Regions from separate parts of the Bradyrhizobium brasilense genome, predicted to be linked through region 4. Evidence: predicted binding sites of a transcription regulator. Region 4 holds the regulator's gene; each other region holds the start of a gene.
What was found. Region 4 encodes LexA, which represses DNA repair genes until DNA is damaged. Its sites were predicted from a motif close to TGTTCNNNNTGTGTTCNG; they were not measured.
Positions count from the first base shown of each region.

Region 1 (4,594 bases), 4.3 Mb from region 4:
GGTGTAATCGCCCCACAGCGAGAAACGGTTGAGCGGCACCGTGGTCGGCGCCTTGCCGACATTGACGGGATCCTTGGTGACTTCAGCGTCGACATAGGCGTAGCCGCCGCGGATGTTGACGCCCTCGACCAGCGTCGCGGTGCCTTCGAGCTCGACGCCGCGCGACCTGACTTCGCCGGTCTGCTCGGCGAAATAGAACGGCGGGGCGTAGGTGACGACGTTGGACCGGGTCAGGTCGAAGGCGGCCAGCGTGATCAGTGCATTGATGCCGACCGGCTGGTACTTGACGCCGACTTCGTACTGCACGCCGGACTCCGGCTTCAGCAGATCGCCGGCGGCGTTGATGCTCAGCACCGGCAGGAATGATTCCGAATAGCTGAAATAGGGCGCTACGCCATTGTCGAAATTGTACATCACGGCGGCGCGGCCGGTGAATGCCGAGGCGTCGGTCGAGGTCGACGTTTTCGCGAGATTGTTGTCGAGGTCGGTGGTGACGAAATCCTGCCGCCCGCCAAGCATGAACGACAGCCGGCCGAGCCGGATCTGGTCCTGCAGATAGAGGCCGGCCTGCGACTGCTTGATGCCGGTGTCGTCATACGGTCCGTTGTTGGTCCAGCTGTTGGTATAGACCGGCGCAAAGACGTTGAGCTTGCCGGTGCTGTAGCTCGAGGCCATGTCGCGGAACGAGGTGTTGCGGTAATCGACGCCGAACAGCGTCGTGTGGCTCAGCATGCCGGTGACGAACTTGCCCTGCAGCTGGTTGTCGACCGTGAAGGAATCGATCGTCGAGCTGCCGCCGGCGCCGCCGCGCGACAGCAGGCCCGCGGCCTCGTCGGCCGCCGATGCATAGCCGGTGCCGTAGAAGCTCTTCTGCTCGTTGTGCATCCACGAATAACGCAGGTTCTGGCGGAAGGTCAGCGCCTCGTTGAAGTCGTGCGACAGCATGTAGCCGACAGAGGATTGCTCGGTGTCGAACTGGTTGAAGCCGGGCTCGCCGACGAAGCGCGTGTTCGGAATGTAGCGACCGTTATTGGCCCAGACGGTGCCGGACGGCGGCAGGAATTGCAGGCCCCAGCCGGTGCGTTCCTTCTGGTAGTTCGCGAGGAAGGTGATCGTGGTGTCCTCGTTCGGCTTCACGGTGACGGCGGGCGCGATGAAGACGCGATTGTCCTTGGTGTAGTCGACCTGGGTCTCGCCATCGCGCGCGACGCCGGTCAGGCGCCACAGCACGGTTCCTTCCTTGTTGGCGCGGCCGCCGATGTCGAACTCGCCCTGATAACGGTTGAAGCTGCCGCCCGACAGCGACACTTCCCCGAACTCGCGCGCGGTCGGCAGCTTGCTGACATAGTTGAGGATGCCGCCGGTGCCGCTGCCGCCGAACATCGCCGACGATGGCCCCTTCAGGACCTCGAGGCGCTCGGCCCCGTACGGATCGAGCCCGAGGAAGTGCACATAGTTGCTGCTCGGCAGCCGCAGGCCGTCGAGATAGAGGCCCGGCATCGTCATGTCGAAGCCGCGGATCTGCAGGCCGCCGAAGCGGGTGTCCGAGCCGCCATTCACGTCGCCGCTGACGCCAGCGGTGTAGCGCAATGCCGCGCCCACCGATTCCGCACCCTGGTTCCTGATCTGGTCCGTCGTGACGACCGAGATCGATTGCGGGATTTCGATCAGCGGCGTGTCGGTCTTGGTCGCCGTGCCCGAACGTGTGGCAACGAACCCGACCACCGGACCGCCGGCTCGCTCGCTGGCGCCGGCACCCGATAGTGCCGCCGCTGGCGGCGTCGCCTGCTGGGATCGAGCCACGCGGTTGGCGCGGCTCGCGCGTGCGGCCACCGGACGACGAACCGGTTTTGCATTCGCAGTGATCGCGCGCTGCTGGGGGGCGTCCACGCTCACCGGCGGCAGTTCCGATTGTGCGTCGGCGCGTTCGGTCGTGACTCCTGCGGCAAGGACGGCGGCGGTACATAGACCGATCGTTCGCAGCGCTGGATGTTGACGGGTGGAATGCGAAGCAAGTCGATCGATCACGCGAAGGCGCCCCTGATGTCAGCCTGGATGGATTTGTGATCCGGCTCTACAGCGCGGGGCTCGCGAGTACAGACCTCGGCAGTTGGAATAGATCGAGACTGCGCGCGCGATCAGCGTGCGATCGCTGAAACAGCAAGGAAATCGACGACACGCTGCGACAATAAGCGCGCGATGCTCGTCGTGCTGGAATGATTCTTGAAAATGATTCCTGCAGTTGTCGACGATGCGAGCTGTGTTCGATCGCGCGAGGCGCGCGTCATCGCGCGCGACGCCTGACGCTTCCGCGCCGGCGGAAGCGGATGCGCCGCGCGGTGAATTGGTACCGGGCGACCAGCCCTCGGCGCCGTGAACGTTCTTGTAATGTTCTTGCACTTGCCGCCCGGTTCCGCTACCTTTGATTGCGGAAGAATAGGGGCAGCATGGTCCAGCGCGTTTCCACCGTCGCATTCGAGGGGATCGAGGCCCGCGCGGTCGACGTGCAGGTGCAGGTCGCGCCGGGATTGCCCGCGTTCGCGATCGTCGGCCTGCCCGACAAGGCGGTGTCGGAAGCCCGCGAACGCGTGCGTTCGGCGCTGATCGCCTCCGGCCTCGCGCTTCCCGCGCGCCGCATCACCGTCAACCTCGCACCCGCCGACCTGCCCAAGGAGGGCAGCCATTACGACCTGCCGATCGCGCTCGGCCTGATGGCGGCGATCGGCGCGATCCCGCCGGATGCGCTGAACGGCTTCACCGTGCTCGGCGAGCTCGGGCTCGACGGCTCGCTCGCAGCCGTTGCGGGCGTGCTGCCCGCGGCAATCGGCGCCAATTCGCGCGACGAGGGATTGATCTGCCCGGCCGCCTGCGGCTCGGAAGCCGCCTGGGCCAGTCCGGACATCCAGATCATCGCGGCACATTCGCTGATCCAGATCGCCAACCACTTCAAGGGCACGCAGGTGCTGTCGCGGCCGCAGCCGAAGGTGCAAGACCAGAACGACGCGCGCGAGGAAACGCTTCTGGACCTGCGCGACATCAAGGGCCAGGAGAGCGCGAAACGCGCGCTCGAGATCGCCGCCGCCGGCGGTCATCATCTGTTGATGATCGGATCGCCCGGCGCCGGCAAATCGATGCTGGCGGCGCGACTGCCCTCGATCCTGCCGCCGCTGTCGCCGTCGGAGCTGCTCGAAGTCTCGATGATCGCCTCGGTTGCCGGCGAGATCCGCGACGGCGCCTTGACCGCGCGACGCCCGTTCCGCAGCCCGCATCATTCCGCCAGCATGGCGGCGCTGACCGGCGGCGGCATGCGCGCCAAGCCGGGCGAGATTTCGCTCGCGCATCAAGGCGTGCTGTTCCTCGACGAATTGCCGGAGTTCGATCCGCGCGTGCTGGATTCGCTGCGCCAGCCGCTGGAGAACGGCGAGGTATCGGTGAGCCGGGCCAACCACCGCGTCACCTATCCGGCGCGCTTCATGCTGGTTGCGGCGATGAACCCGTGCCGTTGCGGCCATGCCTATGAGCCCGGCTATTCCTGCAAGCGCGGCCGGCTCGACCGCTGCACCGCCGACTACCAGATGCGGATCTCCGGCCCGCTGATGGATCGCATCGACCTGCGGATCGAGGTGCCCGCCGTGACCGCGGCGGATCTGATCCTGCCGCCGCCGGCGGAAGGATCGGCCGAGGTCGCCGCCCGCGTCGCGGCCGCGCGCGACATCCAGCTCGCGCGCTATGCGGCAGCCGGCATGCCGCATGTCCGCACCAATGCGGAAGCGCCGAGCTCGCTGCTCGAGACCATCGCGCAGCCCGACGCCCATGGACAGAAGCTGCTCCGCGAGGCCGCCGACAACATGCACCTCACCGCGCGCGGCTATCACCGCGTGCTGCGCGTGGCGCGCACGCTTGCCGATCTCGACGGCGCCGAGACGATCGGCCGGCTACATCTCGCCGAAGCGCTGTCCTATCGTGCATTGGCCGACGATTTGCGCCGCGCGGCGTGATCCGAATCGAAGCCCTGTCCCGATTCGCGCCGCATTGCCCCGCGTCAACGCGGCGGTAACGAGTTTTGTTTACGCTCCGCAAACCATAAGCACCGCGATCGGCGGCATGCTTGGGTCGAGCGAGTTGTGTCATGTTGCGTTTGAAGATTTTGACCTCGGTGGTTCCCCTTGCCGTGGCCGCGGTCCTTGCCCGCGCCGAATTCCTGCCGGGCCCGCGGCCCTGCATCGAGGTGGGCGGCGCCACGATGCAGATCGCATCGATCCCCTGGCTGGCGCAGCTTCACGTCAGCTTCACTGACGACCCCAGCCAAGCCACCGTCCGGGTCCAGATCGCCGACAGCGCCGACGCCGCCGACTTCACCGTGATCGACGACATCGACGATGCCGAGGCCGGCGCCTGCGAGCGCAGCGCGGCGGCGCAGCTGATCGGGATTTCCGGCGATGCCTCGGCAACCGGCCCCGTCATCTATCTGACGCATGATGACGGTCCGTCCGACTACCGTGTCTTCGTGCAGTCGAAGACGTTCTCGGTGCGGGATGCCGCGGCCTTGATCGTCAGCGCCCGCGGCGGACACCACCGCCTCGAAGCCGCATCG
Region 1 is NZ_CP121669.1:205,573-210,166, forward strand. Features, by position in the region: gene QA635_RS00955 (TonB-dependent siderophore receptor) at 1-1,896, opposite strand, end outside; gene QA635_RS00960 (YifB family Mg chelatase-like AAA ATPase) at 2,448-3,998, shown strand; gene QA635_RS00965 (hypothetical protein) at 4,130-4,594, shown strand, end outside.
Region 1: a site for LexA is predicted at 2,379-2,396, ahead of QA635_RS00960 (YifB family Mg chelatase-like AAA ATPase). Genes of this name have one in related genera too.

Region 2 (4,594 bases), 3.7 Mb from region 4:
ACAGTACTAGGCTCACGATCGTAGGATGGGTGGAGCACAGCGATACCCATCGCATTCCTGGCGAGATGATGGGTTTCGCTTCGCTCCACCCATCCTACGAGATCATTCACACCGCCTAGTAATCCACCCGCATCAGGTAGAGCCCGTCCGGCGGCGCCACGGGGCCGCAGGCGGCGCGGTTGCCGGCGGCGAGCGCACCGGCAAGATCGTCGGCGCTCCAGCGACCCTCGCCGACCCAGACCAGTGAGCCCACCATCGAGCGCACCTGGCTGTGCAGGAACGAGCGCGCCGACGTCACGATGTTGACGGCGTCGCCCTCGCGCGTGACGTCGAGCTGATCGAGCGTCTTCTCCGGCGACTTGGCCTGGCACTCGGTGTCGCGGAAGGTGGTGAAATCGTGCTTGCCGAGCAGGCGCTGCGCCGCGGCGTGCATCGCGTCAGCATCGAGCGCGCGCGGCACGCGCCAGACCCGGCCGATGTCGAGCGCGAGGTTCGCGCGCGTGTTGGTGATGCGATAGAGATAGTGCCGCCTGGTCGCGGAGAACCGCGCCTCGAAATCGTCGGGCACGATGTCAGCCGCGAGCACGCCGATCGGATTGGGCCGCAGATGCGCATTCAGCCCGTCGCGAAAGCGGCCGGGCGGAAAATGCTTGGCGATGTCGCAATGCGCGACCTGGCCGCGCGCATGCACGCCGGCATCGGTACGCCCGGCGCCATGGACGCGCACGTCCTCGCCACAGATCGCCTTGACCGCCGCCTCCAGCGCGCCCTGCACGGTCGGCGCGGTGTCCTGGATCTGCCAGCCGGAGAACGGCGTGCCGTCATATTCGATGGTGAGCTTGTAGCGGGGCATCATTCAATCTGGTTTGGCCGTCATTGCCGGGCTTGACCCGGCAATCCATCGTCTTCGGGACAAGCTTCTTTTCGAGATGGATGCGCGGGTCAAGCCCGCGCATGACAATCTCAGGACACCTTTGCGCCGGGCTTCAACGGCGTGCCGCGCAGGAAATCCGCTGCCTTCATCGGCGCCTTGCCGGCGCGCTGCAGTTCGAGGATCCGGATCGCGCCGTCGCCGCAGGCGATCGCGAAATTGTCGTCGAGCACATCGCCCGGTGCGCCCGAGCCTTTCGCCTGCTCGCAGCGCAGGATCTTCAGTCGCACCGGCTCGCCTTCGCCGGTGAGCTCGCACCAGGCGCCGGGAAACGGCGAGAGCCCGTGAATGTGCCGCAGCACCGCATGCGCCGGCTGTGTCCAGTCGATCCGCGCCTCGGCCTTCTCGATCTTGGCCGCATAGGTGACGCCGTCCTCGCTCTGCTTCGTCAGTTGCAAGCCGCCGCGCCCGAGCGCCGCCATCGCGCGCACCATCAGGTCGGCACCGAGCGGCGCCAGCGCGTCGTGCAGATCGGATGCTGTCATGCTGTCCGATATCGGCAGCCGCTCGGCCATCGCGACGTCGCCGGTGTCGAGGCCGACATCGATCTTCATCACCATCACGCCGCTCTCGGCATCGCCAGCCATGATGGCGCGGTTGATCGGCGCGGCGCCGCGCCAGCGCGGCAAGAGCGACGCATGCAGGTTGAAGCAGCCGAGCCTGGGCGCGTCGAGAATGGCCTGCGGCAGGATCATGCCATAGGCGACGACGACGGCGGCATCCGCGTCATGGGCGCGAAATTCCTCGAGCGCTTCCGAGGTCTTGAGGGTCTTCGGCGTCAGCACGGGAATGCCGAGGCGGCGCGCCTCCTGCTCGACCGGCGTCGGCTGCAATTGCAGGCCGCGCCGCCCGCCCGGCTTCGGCGCGCGGGTGTAGACCGCCACGACCTCATGGCCATGGGCTACGAGTTCCAGCAGCGTCGGCACCGCGAAATCGGGCGTGCCCATGAAGATCAGGCGGAGAGGCATGCGATCGATTTCTTCCGAGAGTAAGCGGCGTTACTCCGCCGCGCGCTTGGCGGCCTTCTCGAATTTCTTGAAGACGCGGTCGCGCTTCAGTTTCGACAGATAATCCACGAACAGCACGCCGTTGAGATGATCGATTTCGTGCTGGATGCAGGTGGCGTAGAGCCCTTCCGCATCCTCCTCATGCACCGTGCCGTCGAGATCGGTGAATCGCACGCGCACCCGCGCCGGCCGCTCGACCTCCTCGTAATATTCGGGGATCGACAGGCAGCCCTCTTCGTACACCGACAGCTCTTCCGAACGCGCAATGATCTCCGGATTGATGAAGACGCGCGGCTTCGCCGTGGTCTCGCCGTTCTCGTCGCGCTTGGCGAGGTCCATGGTGATCAGCCGCAGCGGCTGCGCGACCTGGATCGCCGCCAGCCCAATGCCGGGCGCGTCATACATGGTCTCGAGCATGTCGTCGGCCAGCTTGCGGATCTCCGGCGTCACCTTCTCGATCGGTTTCGACACCAGCCGCAACTGCTTGTCCGGCAGGATGATAATTTCTCTTAATGCCATGGCGGCGATTTAAGCTGCTGACTTCATGGGGTCAATGCGCTCAGGAACCCGTTAGGACAACCTTAACCACGTTTCTTCACCCCGCATTAACCCGGAAAATCAGGAATGCATTTACCATAAGCGTTCCCTCTTCGTTCGCACCTGGCCGCGAATCGGCTACAACTGCCGGCATGAACGAGATTCTCCTCACGATTGGCGACCTTCCCGTCCGTGTCTCCGACGCATTGATCGGCCTTGGGGCGCTGGCGCTGATCCTGCTGTTCGCCATTGCGGTGGTGATCGCACGCGCCAGCCGGCGCGGCGCGGAACTCGCAATGGCCCAGGCCATCCGCGCCGAAGAGTTGGAGGAGCGCCTCGCCGACATGCTGCGGGCCCAGAGCGAATCCTCCGGGCGGGTCGATGCCAAGGTTGATACTATGGCGCAGGCGCTGGCCGGCCGCCAGGCCGAGATGGCCCGGGCAGTCAACGAGCGGCTCGATTCGGTGACCCACCGGGTCGGCCAGTCGATGGAGCAATCGACCCGCAACACGATGGATTCGCTGCGCGTGCTGCATGAGCGGCTCGGCATCATCGACCACGCCCACAAGAACCTCAACGAACTCACCACCCAGGTGACGACGCTGCGCGACGTGCTCGCCAACAAGCAATCGCGCGGCGCCTTCGGCCAGGCGCGGATGGAGGCGATCGTCCGGGACGGCATGCCGAAGGGCTCGTTCGAGTTCCAGTACACGCTGACGTCAGGCAAGCGGCCGGACTGCGTGGTGTTCCTGCCCGACCAGCGCCCGCTCTGCATCGACGCGAAATTCCCGCTCGAGGCCATGACCGCGCTGCACGATGCGCGCAGCGACGAGGAGCGCAAATTCGCCAGCCAGCGGCTGCGCGCCGACGTGCTGAAGCATGTCAGCGACATCGCGGAGAAGTACCTGATCCCGGGCGAGACCCAGGACACCGCGCTGATGTTCGTGCCGTCGGAATCGGTCTATGCCGAGATCCATGACGGCTTCGACGACGTGATCCAGAAGGCCTATCGCGCCCGCGTCGTGCTGGTGTCGCCGTCGCTCTTGATGCTGGCGATCCAGGTGATGCAGCAGATCCTTAAGGACGCCCGCATTCGCGACGCCGCCGACCAGATCCGCAACGAGGTGATGCATCTCGGCGACGACCTCGGCCGCCTGCGCGATCGCGTGCTCAAGCTGCAGACCCATTTCGGCCAGGTGAACGAGGACGTCAGGCAGATCCTGATCTCCGCCGACAAGATCGAGAAACGCGCCGGCCGGATCGAGGAACTCGACTTCAGCAAGTCCGAGACTCCGATCGAGGTCCCCCATTTCGTCAAGCCCAGCACGTCCGACCTGTTCCCCGCCCCGCGCAAGCTGCAGGCGGGGGAGTAGCCTCGAAGTCACCTCGCCCCGCTTGCGGGGAGAGGTCGAAATTCGCGCTTCGCGCGAATTTCGGGTGGGGGAGCTTCCGCACATTGCACCCGTCATAATTCGCTGAGAAAGCCCCTCACCCCACCCTCTCCCCGCGATAGAGCGGGGAGAGGGAGCCAAGGCAGCCGCGGTCGAATCTGCTAACAGAGGGGCATGACCGCGCCCGAAGTGACCGCGACCCAATCGGAAAAGAATCCCCCCGCCGCCACCTCATGGCGCGACAGTTTTGCGGTGTACCTGCAGCCGCGGGTGCTGATCGTGCTGCTGCTGGGCTTCTCCTCGGGGCTGCCGCTGGCGCTGTCGGGCTCGACGCTGCAGGTCTGGATGAAGGAGGCCGGGGTCGATCTCGGCACCATCGGGCTGCTGGCGCTGATCGGCACGCCTTACACGCTGAAGTTCCTCTGGGCGCCGCTGGTCGACGCGCTGCATGTGCCGCTGTTCACGCAGATGTTCGGCCGCCGCCGCGGCTGGCTGCTGTTCTCGCAGCTGCTCTTGATCGCGGCGATCCTGGTGCTGGCGATGGCCGATCCGGCGCGATCGCCATGGTTCGCGGCCTTTGCCGCGCTGCTGGTCGCAACCGCCTCGTCGACGCAGGACATCGTGGTCGATGCCTTCCGCGTCGAAAGCCTGCCCGAAAGCGAGCAGGCCGCCGGCATGGCGTCCTATGTCGCGGCCTATCGCGTCGGCATGCTGGTCTCGACCGCCGG
Region 2 is NZ_CP121669.1:795,912-800,505, reverse strand. Features, by position in the region: gene truA (tRNA pseudouridine(38-40) synthase TruA) at 116-853, opposite strand; gene fmt (methionyl-tRNA formyltransferase) at 964-1,899, opposite strand; gene def (peptide deformylase) at 1,930-2,457, opposite strand; gene QA635_RS03580 (DNA recombination protein RmuC) at 2,628-3,848, shown strand; gene QA635_RS03575 (AmpG family muropeptide MFS transporter) at 4,041-4,594, shown strand, end outside.
Region 2: a site for LexA is predicted at 2,579-2,596, ahead of QA635_RS03580 (DNA recombination protein RmuC). Genes of this name have one in related genera too.

Region 3 (4,594 bases), 3.7 Mb from region 4:
GGATGCGGCTCCCAGGGTGCGGTGTGATGCTCGCCGATCCAGGCCTCCTGGTAGCCGAGCTCGTCGAGCCAGCGCAGCGTCTGCAGGTCCCAGTCGTGGCCCTCCTTCAAGCCGCACTCCGGCGGGTGCGAGGGCATGGTGAAATAGCCAAGCTCCATGTGCGTTTCCTTCCTTCGCGTTGGGTTCAGTCATGCAATGCGTCTTGCCGCGCATTGCATGACGATCAGCAAGCGCTGTGCCAGCGGAGGAAGTCGCAGGGAATGGGTGGGAACGGCCGGATTTCGGCCGGCTGCGCGCCGGTCTGCGGGCTTGGCAAGGCTGGCGGCGTCTCACCGTCGCGAGACGTGTCGCAATCGTGAGACGCGCCGGCAAGCATCCCCGCTGGTTGGCTCGGGCTGCCTTCGCACACACGGAAGCAGATACTCTCGCGGAGACTCCCCCTCACCCGAATTCGAGCTTCGCTCGAATTCGACCTCTCCCCGCAAGCGGGGCGAGGTGAAGCGGAGCGCCGGATCAGCCCGCCGCGCGGCGCGGCTGGGCGTTGGTATCGGGCTCGGAGGGTGGAGGAAGCTGCATCAGGATGGTCTGGCCCATCGAGGCGATCTCGATGCCCTCCTCCTGGAAGCGCCGTTTCATGCGGCGGTTGAACTCGCGTTGCACCGCCCAGCGGCCGCTATCGGTGCAGCGGATCTGGCCGACGATGGTCACGACCGAGCCGTCGACCTTGTCGACGCCCCACAATTCGAGGTCGCCTCGAATGAATGCGCGATACGCCGTCTCCTGGCGCATTTGGGCGACGATGTCCTTCAGCACCTCACCGGCGCGGTCGGTGTCCTCCTTGTAGGACACGTTGACGCTGACCGCGGCATTGCCGGCGCCGCGGCTGGAGTTGGTGATCGTCGTCACCGCGCTGAACGGCACCACGTGCACCGAGCCGTCGCCGGCGCGCAGCCGCATGGTACGGATCGAGACGTTCTCGACCACGCCCGAGAGGCCCGACACCGTGACGTTGTCGCCGACTTGCACGGTGTTCTCGATCAGGAGGAACAGCCCGGTGATCAGGTCCTGCACCAGCTTCTGCGAACCGAAGCCGATCGCGATGCCGACGATGCCGGCGCCGGCCAGCAGCGGCGCGACATTGACGCCGATCTCGCTGAGCGCCGTGAGGCCGACCACCGCGACGATCATGCAGAACAGCGCGGTGCGCAGCATCGGCTGAAAGGTGCGCAAGCGCGCGGCGCGGGCGTAATGCCCGTCGCGCGACAGGGTGTCGATCTGCCGATCCATCAGCGCATTGGCGACTTCCCAGATCACGGCCGCGGCCAGCGCGGCAATGCCGATCGTCACCAGCGCCGAGATCAGGCGGCTTCCGATCTGGCCGCCATAGAACCAGACGATGGCATCGACGCCCCAGACCTCGAGCAGGGCGACGAAGCCAATGAAGGCGATCACCGCCGTGACCACCTTGCGCAGCAGCGGCAGATAGCGGTTGGCGCGGGTCTCGAGTCCCGGGAAGCGCTGGATCAACTCCGGGCTGATGCGGAAGCCGCGATCGATCAGGCTCAGCACCACCATGGTGACGAGGCGGGTAACCAGGAGCACCGCGACGGTGCCGACGAAATATTGCAGCAGCAGCGAATAGCCGTTGCGGATGTTGAGCGCCCACACCGCCCACAGCGCGAGGTCGAGCGCGATCGCCAGCACATGCCAGAGCGCCGCGAGCCGGTTGCGCGTCCGCGCCGCAAGCCCGGTGCGATCGGCCGGCGCGCGGATGGCGTCGGCGACCTGGCGGCGGCACTGCAGGATGATGACGACGACGAACAGATGCACGACCAGCATCACGAGCCGGATCAGCGCGGCATAGCCGGCGCGATGCAGCCCGAGCAGGAGCGCGACATTGGCAAAGGCGATGCCCGAGACGCCGACGGCGACGATGCGCCGGGCCCAGATCTCGATATAGGCCGCGGTCTCGGCACGGACGCGGAACAGGCCGAACGGCCCTGCCAGCGCGCGCACCGCGCAGATCAAGACGCGCGAGAACACATAGGCGTTGACGACGGCAAGGATCACGAGCCGCGTGGTCGACTGATCGCCGATCTCGGTGCCGAGCAGCGCGGTGGCGATGCCGCCGAACACGACGACCGGCAGCAATTCGAGCAGCAGGCGTCCAAGCACGAAGGGCAGCCGGACCAGCGACTGCCAGGCCCGCGCCAGGCTGAGCCGACGCCGCTGCAACTCGGGCGCCGGCGTGACGTCGGCAACCGACGACGGCGGATCGACGCTGGCGAGCGTCTGCACTGGCACGCGCGCGGTCTGCGGCAGCCGCGCTTCCAGGAACGCGACCGGCCGCTTGATCAGGCGGAACACAACCCATTCGGCGGCGAGCGCGCAGCCGAACACCAGCGCCAGCTTCCAGGCGATGTCGATCAAGAGGCCGTAGGCGACCGGATCATTGGCGGTGCGCACGAACCAGTAATAGAACGCCGGGAAATGCGTCAGCGTGCGCGCGACGTCGGCGACCTCGCGCGACATCTCGCCGACCTGCTCGGACACCATCAGCAACAGCTGTGCGCCGAGGCTGTCGGCGGTGAGCGGGATCGGCGAATGCTGCTCGGGCGCAGGCGCCGGCTGGGCCGCCGCCTGCGGCGAGGCATTGGCGATGGCGCGCAGCGTGTTGATGATCTCGCCGCGCTTCTTGTCGTCCTGCAGCGTGTCGAGCGCACGTTTCGCCTGCTCGGGCGTCAGCGCGTCGCCGGTAGCGGGTTGCTGCGGCGCCGGCTTGGCGGCCGGCTGCGCGAGCGCGGGAGAGACGAACAAGGTGAAGACGAGAAGCAGCGCAAGGCGAAGTTTGTGCGACACGAGGGCCTCATAAAATAACTGCGCGACCGCAAACCCTTGGGAAGAATCTGCTCTCGCGCTCGCGCCATGTCGGATACTCCTTTTCGCCCCGATGGTGTGTCGGAAGTTTGCCGCTGTGACGGCCATCTCTTGGCATTTGCCGCAACACAATCGTCACAGGCGTTGAGCCGCGTTTACACTTCCAGTGCGCGTTCCCGGCCGGCTCACTACACGTCAGGGGTGAGACCGCAGAATCTTTCGCTTGACGCGCAGGAGTGATGTTCTTACTTTGTTCTTTTGTTCCCAATTGCGTTTCGGGGGTCTCATGCACGACGTGTTTAGCGACGACGGTCCGGTGCGGCTCTTCATTCACGACGACGATGAAACCCCGCTGGAATTCGTGCAGGATTTGTTGCGTACGGTGTTTGGGAAATCAGAGCAGGAAGCCATCGCCTCCGCTGCCTTAATCGAGGCCAAGGGCGCCATTCCGTGCGGTCCCTATCCGGGACCGGTGGCACGGGCAATCTTCAACTCGGCGAAGTGGCTGATCCGCTCCAACGGCCAGCCGTTGATGATCACCACCGAGTCGGCCGACGCCAGCCGCCCCTGCGATCTCTGCGAAGCCCCGAGGGCCGTGACGGAGATTCTGATCTCCGGTACGACTGCGTCGCTGTGCAGCGACTGCCTGCTCGCTGCACGGCGCAGCTCGGAAGAATTGCCGGGCGAGACGTTTCGATCCGCTTACGTTGCGCTCGACTGGCATTTCGCCGGCGTGCCACGCAACCTGATCGTGACACGGGCGCGACAGTTTCCGGGCCACATGCGCGCCGACGTTCAGGTCGCAATCGACAAGCTATTCACCGATCCAATCCACTTCTTCGGCATCCATGAAGAATATCGCTACGAGACGCTGGACTTCGCGGCGCTGATGAAGGCCGGCCGCAATGCGCCGGCGATCGCGCCGCCGCAATATCGCGATGTCGATATCGGCGAGGCCGAGCCGGTGAAATGCCTCGCCAATGGACTATGGCTGTGCCGAACCGGCGAACTGCGCTACGCCGTGCTACTGACCTTCCATCGCGAATATGATCACGAGCCGTCGCTGCGAATCGAGCTAGCGTTGCCCGCCGGGGCGACCGGCAATGCTTTCGTGCAGCGCACTTTCGCCGAACTGGAAGCCGCCGTGCATGCGGCGCGATCCTATCGCGGCAAGATCCTGTCGCTGGAGGATGGCGCCAATTATCGCGGACGTTCGCGTGGCTTGACCGTGCATCGCCTGCCGACGGTCGCTCGCGATGACGTGATCCTGCCGGACCGGACGCTGCGGCTGCTCGATCGCAACGTGCTCGGCTTTGTCGAAAGCCGCGATCGGCTGCGCGAGCTCGGCCAGTCGACCCGCAAGGGCATCCTGCTCTACGGCCCGCCCGGCACCGGCAAGACCCACACCATTCGCTATCTCGCCACCAATCTGCCGGATCACACCACGCTGATCATCACCGCCGAGCAGGTCGGGCTGCTCGGCGCCTATATGAACCTCGCGCGGCTGCTGCAGCCGACCATGGTGGTGATCGAGGATGTCGATCTGATCGCGCGCGACCGCGAGGACATGGGCGGGCCGTGCGAGGAATCCCTGCTCAACAAGCTGCTCAACGAGATGGACGGCCTGAAGGAGGATTGCGACATCCTGTTCGTGCTGACCTCCAACCGTCCCGAAGAGCTGGAGAGCGCGCTGGCCGGCCGGCCCGGCCGCATTGAC
Region 3 is NZ_CP121669.1:838,538-843,131, reverse strand. Features, by position in the region: gene QA635_RS03830 (LLM class flavin-dependent oxidoreductase) at 1-158, opposite strand, end outside; gene QA635_RS03825 (mechanosensitive ion channel family protein) at 514-2,859, opposite strand; gene QA635_RS03820 (ATP-dependent Clp protease adaptor ClpS) at 3,164-4,594, shown strand, end outside.
Region 3: a site for LexA is predicted at 3,118-3,135, ahead of QA635_RS03820 (ATP-dependent Clp protease adaptor ClpS). Genes of this name have one in related genera too.

Region 4 (4,594 bases):
TCGATGCCGCCTACCACCGCACGCTTGCGCACGACCTCGCGGCGCTCCGCACCCAGCCGCCGCAGCCGATGTCGGCGATGGACGGCTATGCGGTGCGCGCCGCCGATGCGGCTGATCTAAAGGCCCGGCTCAAGGTGATCGGCGAAGTCGCCGCCGGCCGGCCGTTCGAGCGGACGGTCGGCGCCGGCGAGGCGGTGCGGATCTTCACCGGCGGCGTGATCCCCAATGGCGCCGACGCCGTGATCATCCAGGAAGACACCGCCGTCGACGGCGACCACATCACGATCTCGGAGGCCGCCAGCGTCGGGCGGCACATCCGCCAGGCCGGGGTCGACTTCCGTGCGGGCGAGGTGCTGCTCGCCGGCGGCAGCCGCCTGTCCGACCGCGCGCTGTCGCTGGCGGCCGCCATGAACTATCCGGAACTTGCGGTGCGCCGCCGCCCGAAGGTCGCGGTGCTGGCGACCGGCGACGAGCTGGTGATGCCGGGCTCGCAGCCCGGCCCCGGCCAGATCGTCTATTCCAACGGCTACGCGCTGCGGGCGCTGGCGCACGCCGAGGGCGCCGAGACCGTCGACCTCGGCGTTGCCGCCGACACGGTGGAGGCGACCACGGCGGGCATCCGCCGGGCGCGCGAGGCCGGTGCCGATGTCCTGATCACGACAGGCGGCGCCTCGGTCGGCGACCACGATCTCGTCAAGCGGTCGCTGGAAGCCGAGGGCGTCGACATGACGTTCTGGCGGATTGCGATGCGGCCCGGCAAGCCGATGATGCATGGCCGGCTCGGCGCGATGCGGGTGATCGGCCTGCCCGGCAATCCGGTGTCGTCCTATGTCTGCGCCTTCCTGTTCCTGGTGCCGTTGATTCGGGCGCTGAGCGGCCGGAAAGTGATTCATCATCGCCGTGCTAGCGCCCTGCTCGGCCGCGACCTCGCCGCCAACGACCAGCGCGAGGACTATCTGCGTGCGCGCCTCGAAGCGCGCGAGGACGGCACGCTGATCGCAACACCGGTGACGCAGCAGGACTCGTCGCTGCTCGGGAATCTCGCTGCGGCACGGGCACTTCTCGTGCGCCCGCCGTTCGCGGCGGCGGCCGTCAAAGGCAGCGAATGCGAGATCCTGACACTGCCCGAATAGGGTTTTCGCGCCCCGCCGATTGTGCGTTGCCCGACACGTTCACCGGAAATTAAGTGGTTGCGGAACACATATCGAACATATAGTGTCCGTTCATGATTTGTTTCGAGTACTGGTGCCTACATTCGGGAAGCCGCGTGGAAGCAGGTGCATTGAGCACATGCTCCTGAGGTCAGGCCCGGCCTGCAGGCCCCACCAGAAGAGTCTCGGAATCGAACGACGCTATCAACCGGGGGAATACTCGAGATGCTCACGCGCAAACAGTACGAACTACTGCGTTTCATCAATGAACGTCTGAAAGAGGCCGGCGTACCGCCCTCCTTCGACGAGATGAAGGATGCGCTCGACCTGCGCTCGAAGTCCGGTATCCACCGCCTGATCACTGCGCTGGAGGAGCGCGGCTTCATCCGCCGCCTGCCGAACCGCGCCCGCGCCATCGAGGTCATCAAGCTGCCCGAACTCTCGGCCGGCGGCGGCAACGGTCGCCGCGGCTTCACGCCCAGCGTCATCGAAGGCACCCTCGGCCGGCGCGCCAGCACGCCGCCGATTGCCGAGGACGACGGCAACCGTCCGGTCGCGGTCCCCGTGATGGGCCGGATCGCCGCCGGTACGCCGATCGAGGCGCTGCAGACCCGCAGCCACACCATCAGCGTGCCGCCCGACATGCTCGGCGCCGGCGAGCACTACGCGCTCGAGGTGCGCGGCGACTCGATGGTCGATGCCGGCATCCTCGACGGCGACATGGCGCTGATCCAGCGCAACGACGTCGCCAATACCGGCGACATCGTGGTGGCGCTGATCGACGAGGAGGAAGCCACCCTGAAGCGCTTCCGCCGCCGCGGCGCATCGATCGCGCTCGAGCCGGCCAACACCGCCTATGAAGTGCGCATCCTGCCGCCGAACCGGGTCCGCATCCAGGGCAAGCTGATCGGCCTTTATCGCAAATACTGAATTGCAAATACTTGCGGCGGCCGGGAACGAGCAACACGTCGGATCGTTCCTTGCATGATAGTGTAGCGTACGGCTTGCCCGATGCGCTCCGATACCTCTCCGCAGCGTCGCGTGTTTGTGATCGGAGCGATCTCGGACCAGTCGTACAATCGCCCAGAAACGAGCAGACGCTCGTTCGCTATCGTCCACTCTGGTAGAGGCCCTAATGCCTCAAGGAGAGGCACGGGTCGCTACCTCGAAATGAGGAGCCATCCGATGTGTGACTATAGTCTGCACGCCGTGGCATCGCGCCCCGCCATTGTCGGAGAGACGCTGATCACGACGACGTTCCGCGGCACGTCGACCCGCGGCTTTGCTTCGGAGAATGACCCCACTGTCGCGGTCTGCATGCTGCCGGGCACCGAGCTCGCTTTCGCCGAGAACGTTCGCTACGACAGCCGCTGGATCTGGACCAAGACGCTGAACTATCGCGTCGGCGTGTTCAACGAAGTCGAGCCCGACGTGCCTGATCGGCATCATGACGCGGTCGAATTCCCCGACGGCAGCCATGTGCTGGTGACCCAGCTGGTCGAGGGACAGCGCGTTAGCGTGCTGCAATTGCCGGCGCTGCATCCGCCGGTCGAGCAGAAGCCGAAGGTTGTGGAGCGGCGGCCCTCCGCATTCGCAACGCTGTTTTTGGGTTGAGCGCATCGTCGCCGCGGAATGAGCTATTCGGCGGCGGATGACCTAAGCAATTTCGGGCGACCCCGGACTCCCGCTTCCGGGGCGCAGAAGGAGATTTGCGTCGGCCGGCACCTTGGCGCATCATCGGGCACGGAGGACGTGCGCGGTGGTCGATAAGGTCACATGGCAAAAGGCTGGACGCGTCACGGAACCGGGCCGCTACATGTTCCGGTTCGGTTGGCTGACGGTAACGGCCGACGACCTGAAAGTCTGGGAGCAATTTCCCGAGGCTTCCTTCACTCTCGTCAAGAAGCCCGACGCCGGCCCCGATTCCGACGAATACCATCTCGGCCTGTTCGAGCTGCCGAGCGCGCCCTCGCCGGACCACGGCTAATCATCGCCCTGCAGATCGGTCTCGGCCGGCGTCGCATCCACCGCGGGCCGCGGCGCGGCGGCAGGCGCGCGCAGCGTCGTCTCGCTCTCGCCGTCGCCGGGAACCGCCGGCGACCACGGCCGGTCGATCCCGCCGGGCTTGACTGCATCGACGGCGTAGCCGTCCCTGCTCCGTCGCAGCACCAGCGCGCCGTGGCGGCGCAGCCGCTCGGCATCGATCACCGATGCCGCGCAGCCCTGCGGCGCCGGCCGCGTCGTCACGATCAGGCCTGCGCGCTCGCAGTCGTCCACCAGGGCCTCCGGCCGGGTCGCCAGCGCGACGAAGGCGCCGCCGGGTCCCTGGGTCACGCAGCCGCCGGCATCGCAGGAGACGCCCTCGCCGAGCGACGCATCGGTGGCGGTGCGCGCGTCGGCGTCCGCCGCCAGCCACTCCTTGACCAAAAATGCATCCTTGGCGCTGTGCATCAGATGCAGCCGTCCATCACCGCCACGCACCGCGACATTGCGGCCGTCGCCCGAGATCAGCACGTCCGGCTGCGGCACCCTGAGCGCCCAGACCGAGGCCACCAGCAGCAGCACCGCGCCTGACCAGCGCAGCGGCGTGCGCAGCAGCCCGAGCAGGATGATGCCGGCGCTCGCTGCGATCAGCGGCCCGATGCCGAACGCCGCCATGCGGCCGACCGCGCCCGGCAGTGCGGCGACCCATTGCGTCACCAGGATCATCCAGTCGATGCCAAGACCCATGATCGCCCAGAACACGCCGTCGAAGCCGAACGGCATGGCGACGAGCCCCAGCAGGCCGGCCGGCATCACGACCGCCGAGACCACCGGCATCGCCGCGAGGTTGGCGAGCAGCCCGTAGGGCGTCACGCGGTGGAAATGGAATGCGGCATAGGGCGTCGTCGCCAGCCCCGCCACCAGCGAGGCCAGCATCAGCATCGTGAGCTCGCGCCCGCCCCACAGCGCGACGCGCGCGGTCGGCGAATGGTCGGGCGACGCCAGCAGGTTCGGCAGTCCGATCTGCACCAGCGCCACCAGCCCGAGCGTCGCCGCGAACGACATCTGGAAACTGGGATGCACCAGCGCCTCCGGCGCGATCGCGAGCACGATCAGCGCTGCCACCGCCAGCGTCCGGAAGGTGATCGCGCGGCGGTCGACGATCACGGCGAGCAGCACCACGGCGGTCATGAAGAACGACCGTTGCGTCGCGACCTCCGCGCCCGACAGCAACAGATAGAACGCCGCGGCGACCAGCGCGGCCGCCGCGGCCCATTTCTTGATCGGATGCCCCGCCGTCAGCGCCGGAAACAGCGCGAGCAGCGCGCGCACCGCGAAGAACACGACGCCGGCGACCACGGCCATGTGGTAGCCAGAGATCGACAGCACATGGCCGAGCCCCGAGATGAACATCGCATCGTTGACCGGCGTCGAGATCGCGTCGCGCCGGCCGGTGAGCA
Region 4 is NZ_CP121669.1:4,523,712-4,528,305, reverse strand. Features, by position in the region: gene QA635_RS21265 (molybdopterin molybdotransferase MoeA) at 1-1,133, shown strand, start outside; gene lexA (transcriptional repressor LexA) at 1,377-2,081, shown strand; gene QA635_RS21255 (hypothetical protein) at 2,337-2,765, shown strand; gene QA635_RS21250 (hypothetical protein) at 2,911-3,138, shown strand; gene QA635_RS21245 (ComEC/Rec2 family competence protein) at 3,135-4,594, opposite strand, start outside.